DNA from 2 places in the Cellulosimicrobium sp. 4261 genome. Region 1 is predicted to be linked to the other one. Evidence: riboswitches for the same ligand, from Rfam matches in the RefSeq annotation. Region 1 holds a riboswitch; the other holds the start of a gene.
The links. A riboswitch is a leader RNA that binds a small molecule or an ion and turns the genes downstream of it on or off. The one in region 1 is predicted to bind S-adenosylmethionine.
Positions count from the first base shown of each region.

Region 2: it holds a riboswitch for S-adenosylmethionine, as region 1 does, so the genes downstream of both, ABIE39_RS14235 (methylenetetrahydrofolate reductase) here and ABIE39_RS00850 (LLM class flavin-dependent oxidoreductase) in region 1, are expected to answer to the same signal.

Region 1 is NZ_JBEPOQ010000001.1:178,201-185,737, reverse strand. It holds gene ABIE39_RS00860 (MMPL family transporter) at 1-1,863, opposite strand, end outside; gene ABIE39_RS00855 (TetR/AcrR family transcriptional regulator) at 1,970-2,722, opposite strand; SAM riboswitch class IV at 2,893-3,000, shown strand; gene ABIE39_RS00850 (LLM class flavin-dependent oxidoreductase) at 3,348-4,511, shown strand; gene ABIE39_RS00845 (NtaA/DmoA family FMN-dependent monooxygenase) at 4,529-5,929, shown strand; gene ABIE39_RS00840 (GNAT family N-acetyltransferase) at 5,994-6,563, shown strand; gene ABIE39_RS00835 (amino acid ABC transporter permease) at 6,560-7,537, shown strand, end outside.
Region 2 is NZ_JBEPOQ010000011.1:96,598-104,134, reverse strand. It holds gene ABIE39_RS14265 (hypothetical protein) at 1-572, opposite strand, end outside; gene ABIE39_RS14260 (hypothetical protein) at 557-883, opposite strand; gene ABIE39_RS14255 (hypothetical protein) at 924-1,205, opposite strand; gene ABIE39_RS14250 (DUF2630 family protein) at 1,586-1,834, shown strand; gene ABIE39_RS14245 (hypothetical protein) at 1,885-2,136, shown strand; gene metE (5-methyltetrahydropteroyltriglutamate--homocysteine S-methyltransferase) at 2,194-4,674, opposite strand; gene ABIE39_RS14235 (methylenetetrahydrofolate reductase) at 4,707-5,768, opposite strand; SAM riboswitch class I at 5,774-5,876, opposite strand; gene ABIE39_RS14230 (sodium:solute symporter family transporter) at 5,966-7,489, opposite strand; gene ABIE39_RS14225 (heavy metal transporter) at 7,486-7,537, opposite strand, start outside.

The DNA of each region.
Region 1 (7,537 bases):
CTCGGACGTCCCGATCGGCGCGACGGCCACGACGTCGTCCTGCGCGAACAGCTCCTCGGCCACGCCCACCTGGTACGCGAGCGCCTCGGCCTCGGTCGGCTCGCCCGGGAGGTCGGCGACGACGAGCAGCGGCCCGTTCGTGCCCTCGCCGAACTCCTCGGCGATCGTCGAGTACGCGCGGTACTGCGTGGAGTCGTGCGCCTCGGACGAGCCGTCGGGCAGGTTGGTCCGCAGGTCGAGCGCGGGCAGGGCGATCACGCCGAGCGCGACGACGGCGAGCAGCGCCGTGCCCACTGCGCGCACGGTCGACATGGGCCGCACGGGCTCCGCGGCGGGCAGGCCGCCCGCGGTGCCCGGCTCCGACGCCGCGCTCCCGGCCAACGAGCCGGCCGCCGAGCCGGCCGCCGAGCCGGCGGCCGCACCGGTCGAGGCGACACCCGTCGACGCGGCGGGACCGGCGAGCGCGGCGCGCTCGCGGCGGCTGAGGATCCGCGGGCCGATCATGCCGAGCAGGGCCGGCGTGAGCGTGACGGCGATGAGCACGGCGATCGCGACGCACAGCGCACCGACCGTGCCCATGAGGCCGAGGAACGGGATGCCGGTGACGTTGAGCGCGAGCAGCGCGATGAGCACCGTCGCCCCCGCGAACACGACCGCGTTGCCCGACGTGCCGTTCGCGAGCGCGATCGACTCGTGCAGCTCGTCGCCCTGCTTGAGCTGGCGCCGGTGCCGGTTGACGATGAACAGCGAGTAGTCGATCCCGACGGCGAGGCCCAGCATGAGGCCGAGGACCGGCGTCACCGACGACATCTCCACGACTCCGGACAGCGACATCGCGGCGAGCGCGCCGATCCCGACCCCGATGAGAGCCGTGAGGATCGGCAGGCCGGCGCCCACGAGCGTCCCGAGCATGACGACGAGCACGATCGCCGCGACGACGAGGCCGACGGCCTCGCCCACGCCGAACACCTGCGGCACGCCCTGGGCGATGTCGGACGAGAAGTCGGTCTGGACGCCGTCGACCGGGTCGTCGGCGAAGACCGCCACGAGGTCGTCCTTCGTCTGCTGGTCGATGCTCATGTTCGGCTCGGTGAACGTCACGTTCGCGACCGCCGCGCTCCCGTCCGTGGACACGAGGCGGATGTCGGACGCCATGTCGAGCAGGGGAGCGGAGAGCTCGAGCTGCGCGGACTGCTCCTCGAGCGTCGCGCTCTGGTCCTCCAGCGCGGTGACCTGCTGGTCGAGCGTCGCGGCCTGCGACTCGAGCGTGGCGCGGCCCGCGTCGAGCTCGGCCTGCTGCGCGTCGAGCTGCGGCGCGGCCTGCTCCAGCGCGCCCGCGGCCTCGGCCTGGGCGCGCGCCGTGTCGAGCTCGGCCTGGCCTGCGTCGAGCTGGGCGCGGGCGGTGTCGACCTGCTCCTGCGCGGCGGCGAGCTGCGCGCCGCCGTCCTCGATCTGCTCGCGTCCCGCGGCGATCTGGGTGCGGCCGTCGTCGATCTGCTTCCGCTGGTCGGCGAGCTCCTCCTGCGTCGCGAACGGGTCGACGACCGACGCGACGCCGTCGACCTCCTCCGCCGCGGCGAAGCGGTCCGCGATCGCCGCCTCCTGCTCGGGCGTGAACGGGGCACCGTCTTCCGTCGCGAGGACGATCGTGCCGCTCCCGCCCGACGCCTCGGGCAGCGCGGTCTGGAGGCGCTCGGTGACGTCGGCGGTCGGGGTGCCGGGGATCGAGAAGCTGCTCGCGAGCGTGCCGCCGAACGCGACGAACGCCGCCCCGGCGAGCACGAGCACCGCGAGCCACGCGGCGAGGACGGTCCGCGCGCGGCGCGCGCACGCGCGGCCGAGGCGGTAGAGGAGTTCAGCCATGAGGATCCTTCGGTGGGGGTCCGGTCCGGGTCCGACGGGTGCGCCCGGGGTGGCGGGGGTGGCGTGGCGGGAGAGGTGGTCGCGGGTCGGGAGGGTGGGGGTCGCGTCAGGCGGGGTCCGCCCAGCCGGCGCGGATCCGTTCGACGAGGCGGTCGAGCAGACCGGCCCAGACCTCGCGCGAGGCGTCGTCGTCGGCGGCACCGGTCTCGGCCCACCAGCGACGCTGGATGACGAGGACCCCGGCCATGAGCGCGCCCACGAGCATCTCGATCTCGAGCGGGTCGACGTCCGGGTGCCGGCGCGTGGTGGCCGCGACGAGGCGCTCGGCGAGGTGGGTGAAGGTGCGCACGACCATCGTCGTGACGCGCGGCGTGGGCTCGGTCGCGGTGCCGCCGAGGGCCCGCGTGAGGTAGGCCATGGGGCCGACGAGGTCCGTGCCGCGCAGCGCCGCGGTGACGTCGTCGAGGGGCGTGGGGCGGTCGGTGCCCGGCTCGGCCGCGCTCGCCCCGAGCGTCTCGACGACCGAGCCCAGCACGTCCTCGCAGACCTCCACGACGACGTCGTCGAGCGACGCGAAGTGGTTGAAGATCGTGCGGCGCGCGACGTCGGCCCGTGCCGCGAGCTCGTCGACGGTGAAGCGCGCACCGCCCTTCTCCTCCATGAGCGTCGCGGCGGCGGCGACGATCGCGCGGCGGTGGCGCGCGCGCAGGGCCGCGCGACGGTCGGGAGCCGCGGCGTCCGGAGCGGGGGCGTCCGGAGCGGGGGCGTCCGGAGCGGGGGCGTCCGGGCCGGGGCCGGCGAGGTCGGAGGCGTCCGTCGCGGGCGCGGTCGGGCGCTCGGGTCCGGGCAGGGGAGGCACCTCTTGACACTAGGTGCATCGATGCACTCGGTGCAAACGAGAGCGGTCGGCGCTCAAAGTGGACCGATCAGGTCCAGTATGTGGGAAGGTTCTGGCGGTGCGTTGACACCCTCCGTGCCCGCTCGTAAGTTCCCGCGCAACCGAGGTCCACGGACCTCGGCACAGGACATGGTCATGAGCTCCGACGCCAAGCCCCGGCTCGTCGGACGGCAACCCTCCCGCGCGGCGGGGTGCCCCGGGTGAGGACCAGGTCCCGCGACGCGCGACCCGCGCGGTGCGGGGCAACGACGCGGCGCCCGGCGACGGGCACGAAGGAGACGGACGATGGACCGGCGAGAGTCGAGCACCGCGGTGAGCACCCCGCACGCGCCGACGTGCCCCTGTCCGGTCCGCGGTGCGGCCGTCGTCTCCTGTCCGGTCGGCGCCCCCGCGCGCGTCACCTGTTGTCGCTGACGACGCCCCGCTCCTGACGCCGCGCGCGCCCGCGCGCACGCCGTGACGGGCCTCCCTCCGGCCTCCCCGGCCCCGCCCTGCCGCCCCGCGGCGGGGCGACCCTGCCCACCCCCTGGCACCCCGCCGCGCCCTGAGCGTGCGGTCGGCGCCTGTCCCAGAACGGATCCTCGCGATGCCCGACCCCCGCCCCGCCCGCCCCGCCCGCACCGTCCACCTGGGCGTCGACCTCACCGACGCCGGTGCGCACCCCGCCGCCTGGCGGACCGTGGGCTCCCAGGCCCGGCGCCTGTTCGACGCCAAGCGCCTCGTCGAGCTCGTCGCCACCGCCCAGCGCGGCCTGCTCGACCTCGTCACGCTCGACGACGCGTTCACCCTCCAGCCGGGCCGCAACGGGTCCGTGCGCGGCCGGCTCGACGCCGCGCTCGTCGCGTCCCGGCTCGCGCCGCGCAGCGCGGGCATCGGCCTCGTCCCGACCGTCACGACCACCCACACCGAGCCGTTCCACGTCTCCAAGGCGGTCGCGACGATCGACCACGTGAGCTCCGGCCGCGCGGGGTGGCAGGTCGGGTGGTCCACGACCCCGGCCGAGGCCGCGGCCTTCGGGCGCAAGGGCGCCCAGGACGAGCCCGACGCCGTCGCCGAGGCGGACGAGGCGGTCGACGTCGTCACGCGGCTCTGGGACTCGTGGGAGGACGACGCCGAGATCCGCGACGTCGCGACGGGCCGGTTCGTGGACCGCGAGAAGCTGCACCACGTCGACCACGAGGGCATCCGGTTCGCGGTCAAGGGGCCGTCGATCACCCCGCGCCCGCCGCAGGGCCAGCCGCCCGTCGTCGTGCGGGCGAGCACGCCGGCGTCGCTCGACCTCGCGGCCCGGCGGGCCGACGTCGTGCGGGTCCGCGCGGCGACGCGGGACGAGGCGGTCGCGCTGCGGGCGCAGGTGCGCGACGCCGCCGCGGGCGCCGGGCGCGACCCCGACGGGCTGCGGGTCCTCGTGGACGCGTACGTCGTCGTCGGGGACACGCGGGCGAGCGCCCAGGCGCGCCTCGACCTGCTCGAGGACCTCGAGGGCGTCTCGTGGGACACCGACTCGCTGACGCACGTCGGCACGGCGCGCGACCTCGCGGCGACGGTCGAGGAGTGGGCGCACGCCGGCGCCGCCGACGGCTTCCTGCTGCGGCCGTCGTCGCTGAGCACGGACCTCGACGCGATCGTCGACGGGGTCGTGCCGCTGCTCCAGGGCGTGGGCCTGTTCCGCACCGCGTACCCGGGCACGACGCTGCGCGACACGCTCGGCCTCCCGCACCCCGCGAACCGCTACGCGGCGATCGCCTGAGCCCGGACGGACCCGACGTGAGCACCCGACCCCGCAAGCAGATCCACCTCGGCGCCCACTTCCCGGGCGTCAACAACACCACCGTGTGGAGCGACCCCCGCTCGCGCAGCCAGATCGACTTCGCGTCGTTCGAGCACCTCGCGCGCCGTGCCGAGGACGCGAAGCTCGACTTCTTCTTCCTCGCCGAGGGACTGCGCCTGCGCGAGCACAAGGGCCGCATCCACGACCTCGACGTCGTCGGCCGCCCCGACACGCTGCCCGTCCTCGCCGCGCTCGCGGCCGTCACGGAGCGGCTCGGCCTCGCGGGCACGATCAGCACGACGTTCAACGAGCCGTGGGAGCTCGCGAAGCAGTTCGCGACGCTCGACCTGCTCTCCGAGGGCCGTGCGGCGTGGAACCTCGTGACGAGCCCCGACGCCTTCACGGGCGCCAACTTCCGCCGCGGCGGCTACCTGCCCTACCCCGAGCGGTACGCGCGGGCGGCCGAGGTCGTCGAGGTCGCGCGCGCCCTGTGGGACTCGTGGGACGACGACGCCGTGCTGGCCGACCGGATCGCGGGCGATTTCCTGCGGCCCGGCGCGGTGCGGCCGGTCGCGCACCACGGGACGCACGCGGACGTCGTCGGGCTGTTCGAGACGCCGCGCGGCCCGCAGGGCCACCCCGTCCTGTTCCAGGCGGGCGACTCGGCCGACGGGCGCGACTTCGCCGCCGCGACCGCCGACGTCGTGTTCTCGGCACACTCGACGTTCGACGCCGGGCGCGCGTTCTACGAGGACGTCAAGGGGCGGCTCGCGGCCCACGGGCGCGAGCGCGACTCCCTGAAGATCCTGCCCGCGACCGTCGTCGTGCTGGGCGACACGCCCGCCGAGGCGGAGGAGCGCGCCCGGGAGATCCGGCTCCAGCAGGTCTCGGGCCCGACGGCGATCGCGTTCCTCGAGCAGGTCTGGGGCCGCGACCTCGAGGCGTACGACCCCGAGGGCCCGCTGCCCGACGTCGACCCCGACACCGAGAACCTGTCGATCACGCGCGGCCGGGTGCGGCACGCGAAGGACCCGGCGGCGGTCGCCGCGGCGTGGCGCGAGCAGGCCGAGGCGAACGGGTGGTCGATCCGCGAGCTCGTCATCCAGGTGACGTCGCGCGGCGGGTTCGTCGGCACGCCGCGGCAGGTCGCGGACGACATCGACCGGCACGTCCAGGAGGACGCCTCCGACGGCTTCATCCTCGTGCCCCACCTCACGCCGGGCGGGCTCGACGACGTCTTCGACCAGGTCGTCCCGCTGCTCCAGGAGCGCGGCTCGTTCCGCACCGAGTACGCGGGCACGACCCTGCGCGAGCACCTCGGCCTCGCCCGCCCCGGCACGGCGGCGCGCGGCGACGGCGAGCCGACGGCGGCGCACCCCGCCGAGCTCGTCGGCTGACCCTCGCAGCCCCCTCCCGCCACCACCCGCCCCCCCACCGCCCGTCACGAACCCCGGAGGACCCATGAGGACGAGCACACGCGAGGTCCGGTCCGTCGCCCTGCACGACCCGCTCGTGCGCCCGCTGCTCGACGAGCTCTCCCACGAGTACTGGACGCGGTACCAGCGCGTGCTCACCGCCGAGGAGCTCCGCGCCGAGATGGAGCACTACCCCGCGCAGGACTTCGCGGCGCCGCACGGCGAGCTCGTGCTGGTGCTGGAGGACGGCGAGCCCGTCGCGGGCGGCGCGTTCCGCCGTCGGACCGAGCCGGAGCTCGGCGACCCGGTGCGCCTCGCCCGGTCGGCCGCGCGCCGCGCCGACGGGACGCCCGCCGTGCGCACCGCCGAGCTCAAGCGGATCTGGACGCACTCGGCGCACCGGCGCCGCGGGCTGGCGCGCGTCGTGCTGGCGGAGCTGGAGCGCCGCGCGGTCGAGCGCGGGTACCGGCGTCTCTACCTGACGACCGGTCCGCGGCAGCCCGAGGCAGCAGGCCTCTACCTCGCGACGGGCTACACGCCCCTGTTCGACACCGGGACCGATCCCGAGGAGATCGGCCCGCTCGCCTTCGAGAAGTGGTTGGAGGTCGCGCCATGAGCACCGTGTCGCTCCCGCAGGACGAGTCGCGGCAGCTCGCACCGCCGTCGGGCCGGCACCCCGCCGACCCGCGCGGCGGTGCCGAGGACGCGCTGCCGCTCGAGAGCCTGCGCATCGTCCCCGCCCGGCACCCGGGCCGCTGGGTCGCGACGGCCGGCGTGGCCGTGCTGCTCGCCATGGTCGTCAGCTCGCTCGTGACGAACGACCGCTGGGAGTGGGGCGTCGTCGCGCAGTACCTCACGTGGCCCTCGATCCTCGAAGGGGTGTGGGCGACGATCCGGCTCACGCTCGTCGCGTCGGTCGTCGGGTTCGCGCTCGGCACCGTGCTCGCGCTCATGCGGCTGTCGCGCTCGCCGCTCCTGCAGTCGGTCTCGTGGACGTACACGTGGGTGTTCCGGTCCGTTCCGCTGCTGCTGCAGCTCCTGCTCTGGTACAACCTCGCCTACCTGTACCCGTACCTGAGCGTCGGCATCCCCTTCGGGCCCGAGCTCCTGTACTTCGACACGCTGTCCGTGATCGACAAGTTCTGGGCCGCGATCCTCGGGCTCGGGCTCTCGCAGGCCGCGTACTCGGCCGAGATCGTGCGGGCCGGGATCCTCTCGGTCGACCAGGGGCAGCAGGAGGCCGCCGCGTCGCTCGGAATCCCCAAACGGCGCCAGGTGAGCCGCATCATCCTGCCGCAGGCGATGCGCTCGATCATCCCGACGGCCGTCAACGAGGTGATCGGGCTCCTCAAGGGCACGTCGATCGTCTACGTCCTCGCGTACGGCGAGCTCTTCTACATCGTCAGCGTCATCTACGGCCGCAACGGTCGCGTCGTGCCGCTGCTCATCGTCGCCTCGATCTGGTACCTCGTGCTCACGACGCTCATCACGGTCGTGCAGTACTACGTCGAGCGGCACTACGCGAAGGGCGCGGTGCGCACGCTGCCCCCGACCCCGCTGCAGAAGGCGCGGTGGACCGTCCTCGTCTGG
Region 2 (7,537 bases), on a different contig from region 1:
TCGTAAGGCGACCACCCGGCCGTCGACTCCGGATCATTCGCGGTCTCGACGTAGAGATCTCTGGTCGGAGGATCGCTCACCTCTTCGCCCTTGCTCTTCAGGCACGCCGCGACATCGAGCTGACGGTCGTAGAGGGTTCCGAGGAACTCCGGTGAGAGGGTGGTGGTGGGCGTTACCGGGTAGCCCATCTGGGTGTAGCACTCGTGCAGGTTCTCCCGGAACCGGTCGTACTCCGCACCCGTGAAGGGCTCCTTGATACCACCGTCGGGGGTGACGGTCTTGTCCCAGCCCGCTCCATCCAGACACGACTGCAGTGCCGCCTGAAACTCCTCCTGCTGACGAGCCTGTTCGGCCATCCACCCAGGGGGCTCCCACGGCGACGCATCGACCGATTGCCCCTGGCCGTCGACGCCACCGGAGCAGGCGCTGAGGACGAGCATCATCGCGGCAGTCAGGCCGGTCTGTACCCAGCGGTTCTGCGGCGTGCGGCGAGTTGCTGTCGCATCGCCCTCCAGAGTCCTTGTCGTCGCTCGTTCGTCAGCCGACGTCTCCACGATCAGCCGGTGACGCACGAGGACACGTTGCTCGAGACCAGGCGGGTCGCCAGGATACGGGCGGTCCCGTCCTGCACGTGGGTGTAGGTCGTGGAGGTGATGTTGTTCTTGTATCCCTTGTACCAGAGGTAGTAGCCGCTGCCCAGGACCAGTTTGTGATCCGTCTCGCCGGTCGTGCGCCCCTGGATGCGGACCTGGTCGCCGAGCCGGCAGTTCAGCTCCTTGTCCATGTACTGGTAGGTGACGGCGCTAGCCTGCCCGACGCCGACGAGCACGGTAGCGCCGACGACCGCGGCCGCGAGGGCCGCTCTCCATGAATTCTTTTGCATCGCGAATACTCTGCCAATCTCAGCGGGACGGCCTTGACGGTCAACGAAGGGAGCAGTTGGCATTGGTGCGCGGACCGTCGACCTCCCGCGCCTTCACGTGCCAGCTGAAGGTTCCCGTGGCGGTCGAGTACGTCGTCGACGTGACCCAGTTCTTCCAGCCCTTGTGCCAGATCGCGCTGTTGACCTCATGGGTCGTGTCGCCGAGCGTCCGGCTCTGAACCATCACGCGATAGTTCGTGTTGCAGTAATCGCCGACCCCGCCCTTCGACGCGGCGTTCGCACCCGCCGGCACGAGCGCGAGCGCACATGCCATCCCGATCACCAACACGACACGTATTGCTCTGGAATTCACTCCGGCCCCCTGGAAGAAGTGGAACTTTTTCGCGGAGCATAGCGCATCCCGAATCGGGCGACCAGCACCCAGGTCCGGCCGTGGTCGATCAGCATTCGTCTCGACATCGAAGACGTTTTCGGCATGCGGGCCTCAGGATGGTATGGCACTGAATTGCGGTGAGGCATAAGTGCTGAATCGTTGAACTAATCCTCCGTGCTCGGGGGCGCGACTCCTTCCTCGAGAAGTCAGGCGCGTGCTGAGTCGTGTCAGGGCGGGCCGTGGGGGATCGCCATCCATCGTGGGTCTGAATCCGCTTCGTCGGTGTACCGCACGGGCGCGCCCGCGCCGTCGGGCATACCGTGGACGGCATGACGACCGACGGCGGCATCCGCAGCACGATCAGCGAGCTCGTGGCGCAGGAGCACCGGCTCCGGGAGCAGCTCGCCCGGGGCGAGATCTCGGGCCCGCAGGAGCAGGAGCGGCTCCGCGCGATCGAGGTCGAGCTCGACCAGTGCTGGGACCTGCTGCGCCAGCGCGGCGCCGCGCGCGAGTTCGGTGGCGACCCCGATGCGGCGACGGTGCGAGACCCCGGTACGGTGGAGAACTACCTGGACTGATCGCCGACGGCGACGTCCGGCTCCCGTTCCGACCTCAGAAGGAGAACCCCATGACCACGTCCAGCGAGCAGGCGGCGCACAGCCCCCTCCCCACCGGGACCGAAGGGCGCGACATCCCCGGTCACGCGGGCGCGGTCGCACGGTTCGTCGTGGCGTTCGCGCTGTTCGTCGGCGGGCTCGTGCTCATGGGGTCGGGCATGTCCGGCGTCGACGGCGGCGTGTGGCTCTTCGTGGGCGGCCTCGCCGCGGCGACGCTCGCGTTCGCCCTCCCGATGGCGGGCACGGGCACGACCGAGCGCTGACACCCTCGACACGGAGGCCGGGTCCCGACGGAACCCGGCCTCCGGCGTCTCCGGGGGTCAGCCGAGCGTGGCCCGGACGGCCTTCGCCGCGGTGACGAGGTGCTCGAGCGACGGCACGGTCTCCTCGTAGCGGCGGGTCTTCAGGCCGCAGTCGGGGTTGACCCAGACGACGCGCGGGTCGATCGACTTCACGGCGAGCTCCAGCAGCTCGGTGACCTCCTCCGTCGAGGGCACGCGCGGGCTGTGGATGTCGTAGACGCCCGGCCCGATGCCGCGCGAGTACCCGGCGTCGCGCAGCTCCGGCACGATCTCCATGCGCGAGCGCGCCGCCTCGACCGACGTCACGTCGGCGTCGAGGCCGTCGATCGCGCCGATGACCTCGCCGAACTCCGAGTAGCACAGGTGCGTGTGGATCTGCGTCGCCGCCGCCACGCCCGAGGTCGCGAGCCGGAACGACCCGACGGACCAGTCGAGGTACGCCGGCTGGTCCGCGCGGCGCAGCGGCAGGAGCTCGCGCAGCGCGGGCTCGTCGACCTGGACGATCCCGACGCCGGCGGCCTCGAGGTCCGCGATCTCGTCGCGCAGCGCGAGGCCCACCTGGTTCGCGGTGTCGCCGAGCGGCTGGTCGTCGCGCACGAACGACCACGCGAGGATCGTCACGGGCCCGGTGAGCATGCCCTTGACGGGCTTCTCGGTGAGCGACGCCGTGTACGCGGACCACTCGACCGTGATCGGCGCGGGCCGCGTGACGTCACCCCACAGGATCGGCGGGCGGACGCAGCGCGACCCGTACGACTGGACCCAGCCGTTCGCCGTGACGGCGAACCCGTCGAGGTGCTCCGCGAAGTACTGCACCATGTCGTTGCGCTCGGGCTCGCCGTGCACGAGCACGTCGAGGCCCAGCTCCTCCTGGATCGCGACGACGCGCGCGATCTCCTCGCGCATCGCGGTCGTGTAGTCCGCGTCCGACAGCTCGCCCTTCGTCCACAGCGCGCGGGCGCGGCGGATCTCCGGCGTCTGCGGGAACGAGCCGATCGTCGTCGTGGGCAGCGGCGGCAGGTTCAGGCGCTCCTGCTGCGCGGCCGCACGCTCGGCGTAGTCGCCGCGCGCGAAGTCCGCGTCGGTCAGCGCGGCCGCGCGCTCCCGCACCGCGGGCACGACGACGCCGCTCGCCTCCGCGCGCGACGCCACCGCCGCACGGGACGCCTCGATCTCCTCCGCGACGGCGTCGCGACCCTCCGTGAGGGCCCGGGCGAGCGTCGCGACCTCGCCGACCTTCTGGTCCGCGAACGCGAGCCAGTCGCGCAGGCGCGGGTCGAGCGTCGTGCCCGACGCGGTGCCGGGCTCGGCGAACGTCTCGTCCTCCACGTCGTGCGGCACGTGCAGCAGCGACGTCGACGTGCCGACGGCGACCGCGCCCAGGTGCGCTCCGGTCGGGTACTGCTCGATCAGATCGAGCTTCGCGGCGAGGTCCGCCCGCCACACGTTGTGCCCGTCGATCACGCCGAGGACGAGGGTCTTCGTCCCGAGCCCCTGGGGCAGGCCGTCGGGAAGGTCGGCTGCGACGCCGTCGAGCGCGATCGCCTCGATGTCCGTGTCCGACAGGACGGCCAGGAAGTCGTGATACCGGCCGTCGGGTCCAGGCGAGGTCTCCAGCCGACCGTACGGCGCCGCGACGAGGATGGCGGGCCGCACGTCCTCTGCCGAGCCGGGGATCTCTCCCGACCCGGAGGTCTCCGTGGGGAGCGGGCCCGGGTTCGGCACCGGGCGGAGGTCGGTCGCGAGCGCGCGGTATGCCCTCTCGACCGCTTCGGTGAGCTCCTCGGCGTTCGCCGGGTCGGTGACGAGGATCGGCTCGTCGAGCTGCACCCACGGCGCGCCGGTCGCGGCGAGCGCACGCAGCAGGTCGGCGTAGGCGGCGACGACGTCGTCCAGACGATCGAGCGGCGAGTACCCGGCGGGCGCGTCGTCCGCGGCCTTGGACAGCGCGAGGAACGTCACCGGCCCGACGACGACGGGCCGCGTCACCACACCGGCCTCCTTCGCCTCGACGAACTCGCGCACGACGCGGTCGTCGACGAACCGGATCGGGGTGTCCGGGCCGATCTCGGGCACGAGGTAGTGGTAGTTCGTGTCGAACCACTTGGTCATCTCGAGCGGGGCGTCGTCCCCCTGGCCGCGCGCCACGGTGAAGTAGCCCGCGAGGTCGAGGCGGCCCGCGTCGTCGACCAGCGACGCGAACCGCGACGGCACGGCACCGAGGGACGCGGCGACGTCGAGCACCTGGTCGTAGTAGGAGAACGTGCCGGGGACGGACGCGTCGTCGGCGCCGAGGCCGAGCTCGACGAGGCGGCGCACGGTCGCGAGGCGCAGCCCGCGGGCCGTGGCCTCGAGCTCCTCGGCCGACGTCTTGCCGGCCCAGAACGCCTCGACGGCCTTCTTCAGCTCGCGGCGGCGCCCGATGCGCGGGTAGCCGAGCACGGTCCCGGCGGGGAATCCGACCGGGTTCTGGGTAGGGGAGGGTACGGAAGTGGCCATGATCGAAACCTCTTGCTGGTCCGGAGGACCGGTCAGACGGGCGCGCCGTGCGTGGCGGCGCTCGTCGGGGGCAGGGAGGTGCCGGTGACCCACGGCCCGCTGGCCAGGTCCGGGACGAGCGGGGCGGCGGCGGCGCTGGCGCCGCCCCCGGTCCCGCCCGACCCGCCGCCGAGGTGGACACCCTCGAGCAGGTCAAGAGCGGCGCGGTGCTTGTTGAACGTGTACACGTGCAGACCGGGCGTGCCCGCGTCGAGGACGCGCTGCGCGAGGTCGACCGAGTACGCGATCCCGTAGGCGTGCTGCGCCTCCGGGTCGGGCAGGGCGTCGAGCGCGTCCAGCAGGTGCTGGGGCGCGCGCACGCCCGTGAGCTCCTCGACGCGACGGAGCCGCGCGGGCTCCGTCGTGGGCAGCAGCCCGGCGAGGATGGGGATCGTCACGCCGGCCGCACGGGCCTCGGCGACGAAGTCGGTGTACGACGACGCGTCGTAGAAGAGCTGCGTGATCGCGAAGCTCGCGCCGGCCTGCTGCTTCTGCCACAGGCGGCGCACCTCCTGGGTGCGGGTCGTGCCGGCGGCGGGATTGCCGTCGCAGAACGTCGCGACGGCGATCGTCAGCGGCCGGGCCGCGCCGCGCAGCGCGACGGCCGGGTCGGACGCGCAGCGCGACGCCTCGACCTCGCGCAGCAGGGCGACGAGCTCGGTCGACGACCGGACGCCGTCGGGCGCGGGCTGCCAGTCCGGCTGGTCGCGCGGCGGGTCGCCCCGCAGCGCGAGGAAGCTCCGCACGCCCTCGTCGAGGAAGTCGGTGATGACCGACTCCACGTCCTCGCGCGACGCCCCGACGCACGTGAGGTGCGCGATCGGCAGCACGGGCGTGCCCTGGAGCAGACGTCCGACGACCTGGCGCGCGGTCGCGCGGTCGGTGCCCGCGGCGCCGTACGTCACGGACACGAAGTCGGGGTGCGTCGCGACGAGACGGCGTGCCGTCTCCCAGAACTTCGGGGCCGCGTCCGGTCGGCGCGGGGGCATGAGCTCGAACGACACCGTCGGCCGCGGACGGCCCGGACGGTGCGCGAAGGATGCCTCTGAGGTCATGCGTCACTCCATCGACCCTGGCGTTAGCACCTTTGTCCTCGGGAGGCTTCCGTCGGCGGGTTGCTGCGGTGTCGTCGAGCCAGGACTCTCGACCGCTCTGGATGGTTGCCACGATCCTACGACCCATCCGACATGCGGTCGAGAGCGCCCGCCAGGTGAGATGCGGAGGGTCGTCGGCGCTCCCGGTGCGACGAGTCTCAGGCCCTCCGGCGTTCGGGCACGTGCAGACGGCGGAGGAACCGGTCGGTGCGCAGCGGCGGGCCGCGCCGGTCGAGGAGCGACACGACGACGACGGTCGCCGTCGCGAGCGGGATGGTCCACGCGGCGGGCTGGGCGAGCAGGGCGCGCACGACGCCGGGGACGCCGTCGGCCGTGTCGCCGGACGGGCTCCCGTACCCCGCGGCGACGAGCGCGGACGACGCGAGCAGCGCCGTCGCGCACAGGACGGCGCCCACGACCATGCCCGCCACCGCGCCGCGCGCGGTGAGGCCGCGCCACCACACGCCGAGCAGGATCACGGGGGACAGGGCCGACGCCGCGAAGACGAACACCGTCCCGACGCTCGTCACGAGGCCCTGCGGGATGGTGACGAGCGCGAACGCGAGCGGGATGAGCGTGCACGCGACCGCCGACCAGCGGAAGGACCGCACGGTGCCGCCGAACAGGTCCTGGCTCACGACGCCCGCCAGCGCGACCACGAGCCCCGACGACGTCCCGAGGAACGCGGCGAACGCCCCGGCGACGACGAGCGCGGCGAGGAGCTCGCCGCCGAGCCCGGGCACGAGGCGGGTCGGCAGCGCGAGGACGACGGTGTCCGCCACCCCGGGCGCCGCGAGGTCGGGCGCGACGACCCGCGCCACGAGCCCGAGCGTGCTCGACACCATGTAGAACACGCTGATCATGACGAGCACGACGACGGTCGTGCGGCGGGCCGAGCCGCCGTCGGGCGAGGTGTAGAAGCGCACGAGGACGTGCGGCAGGCCGGTCGTGCCGAGCAGGAGGGCGAGCAGGAGCGAGACGGTGGCGTACGCGTCGAGGCCGCCCGGCCCGGCCTCGTGGGGGAACACGGCGGCGGGGTCGAACGTGACGACGGCGCCGCCGGGCTCGAACGCCCCGCCGAGCGCCATGAGCACGACGACGAGCGGCACCGCGAGGGCGGTGAGCTTGACCCAGAACTGGAACGCCTGGACGAACGTGATGGAGCGCATCCCGCCCGCGGCGACGACGGCGCTCACCACGACCGCGATCCCCACCGAGCCGACCCACGGCGGCACCGGGGCCACGCTCGTGATGACGAGCGCCGCCCCGTGGAGCTGCGGGACCACGTAGAGCCACCCGATGACGAGCACGAGCACGCTCGTCACGCGGCGCGCGACCACGGAGTCGAGCCGGGCGTGCACGAAGTCGGGGATCGTGTACGCGCCGCTGCGCCGCAGGGGGCCCGCGACGAACAGCAGGACGAGCAGGTAGCCCGCCGCGTACCCGACGGGGAACCAGAACGCCTCCGCGCCGGACAGCAGCACGAGGCCCGAGAGCCCGAGGAACGTGCCCGCGGACAGGTACTCGCCGCTGATCGCCGACGCGTTCCAGACCGGCCGCACGGTGCGCGACGCGACGAAGAAGTCGCTCGTGGTGCGCGAGATCCGCAGGCCGTAGAACCCGATGAGCCCGGTCGCGAGCAGGAGCAGCGCGATCGCGACGAGGGGCAGCGCGCTGGTCACGGCGCACCGCCGTCGTCGGGGCCGGGCTCGTCGGGCGTCACTCCCTCG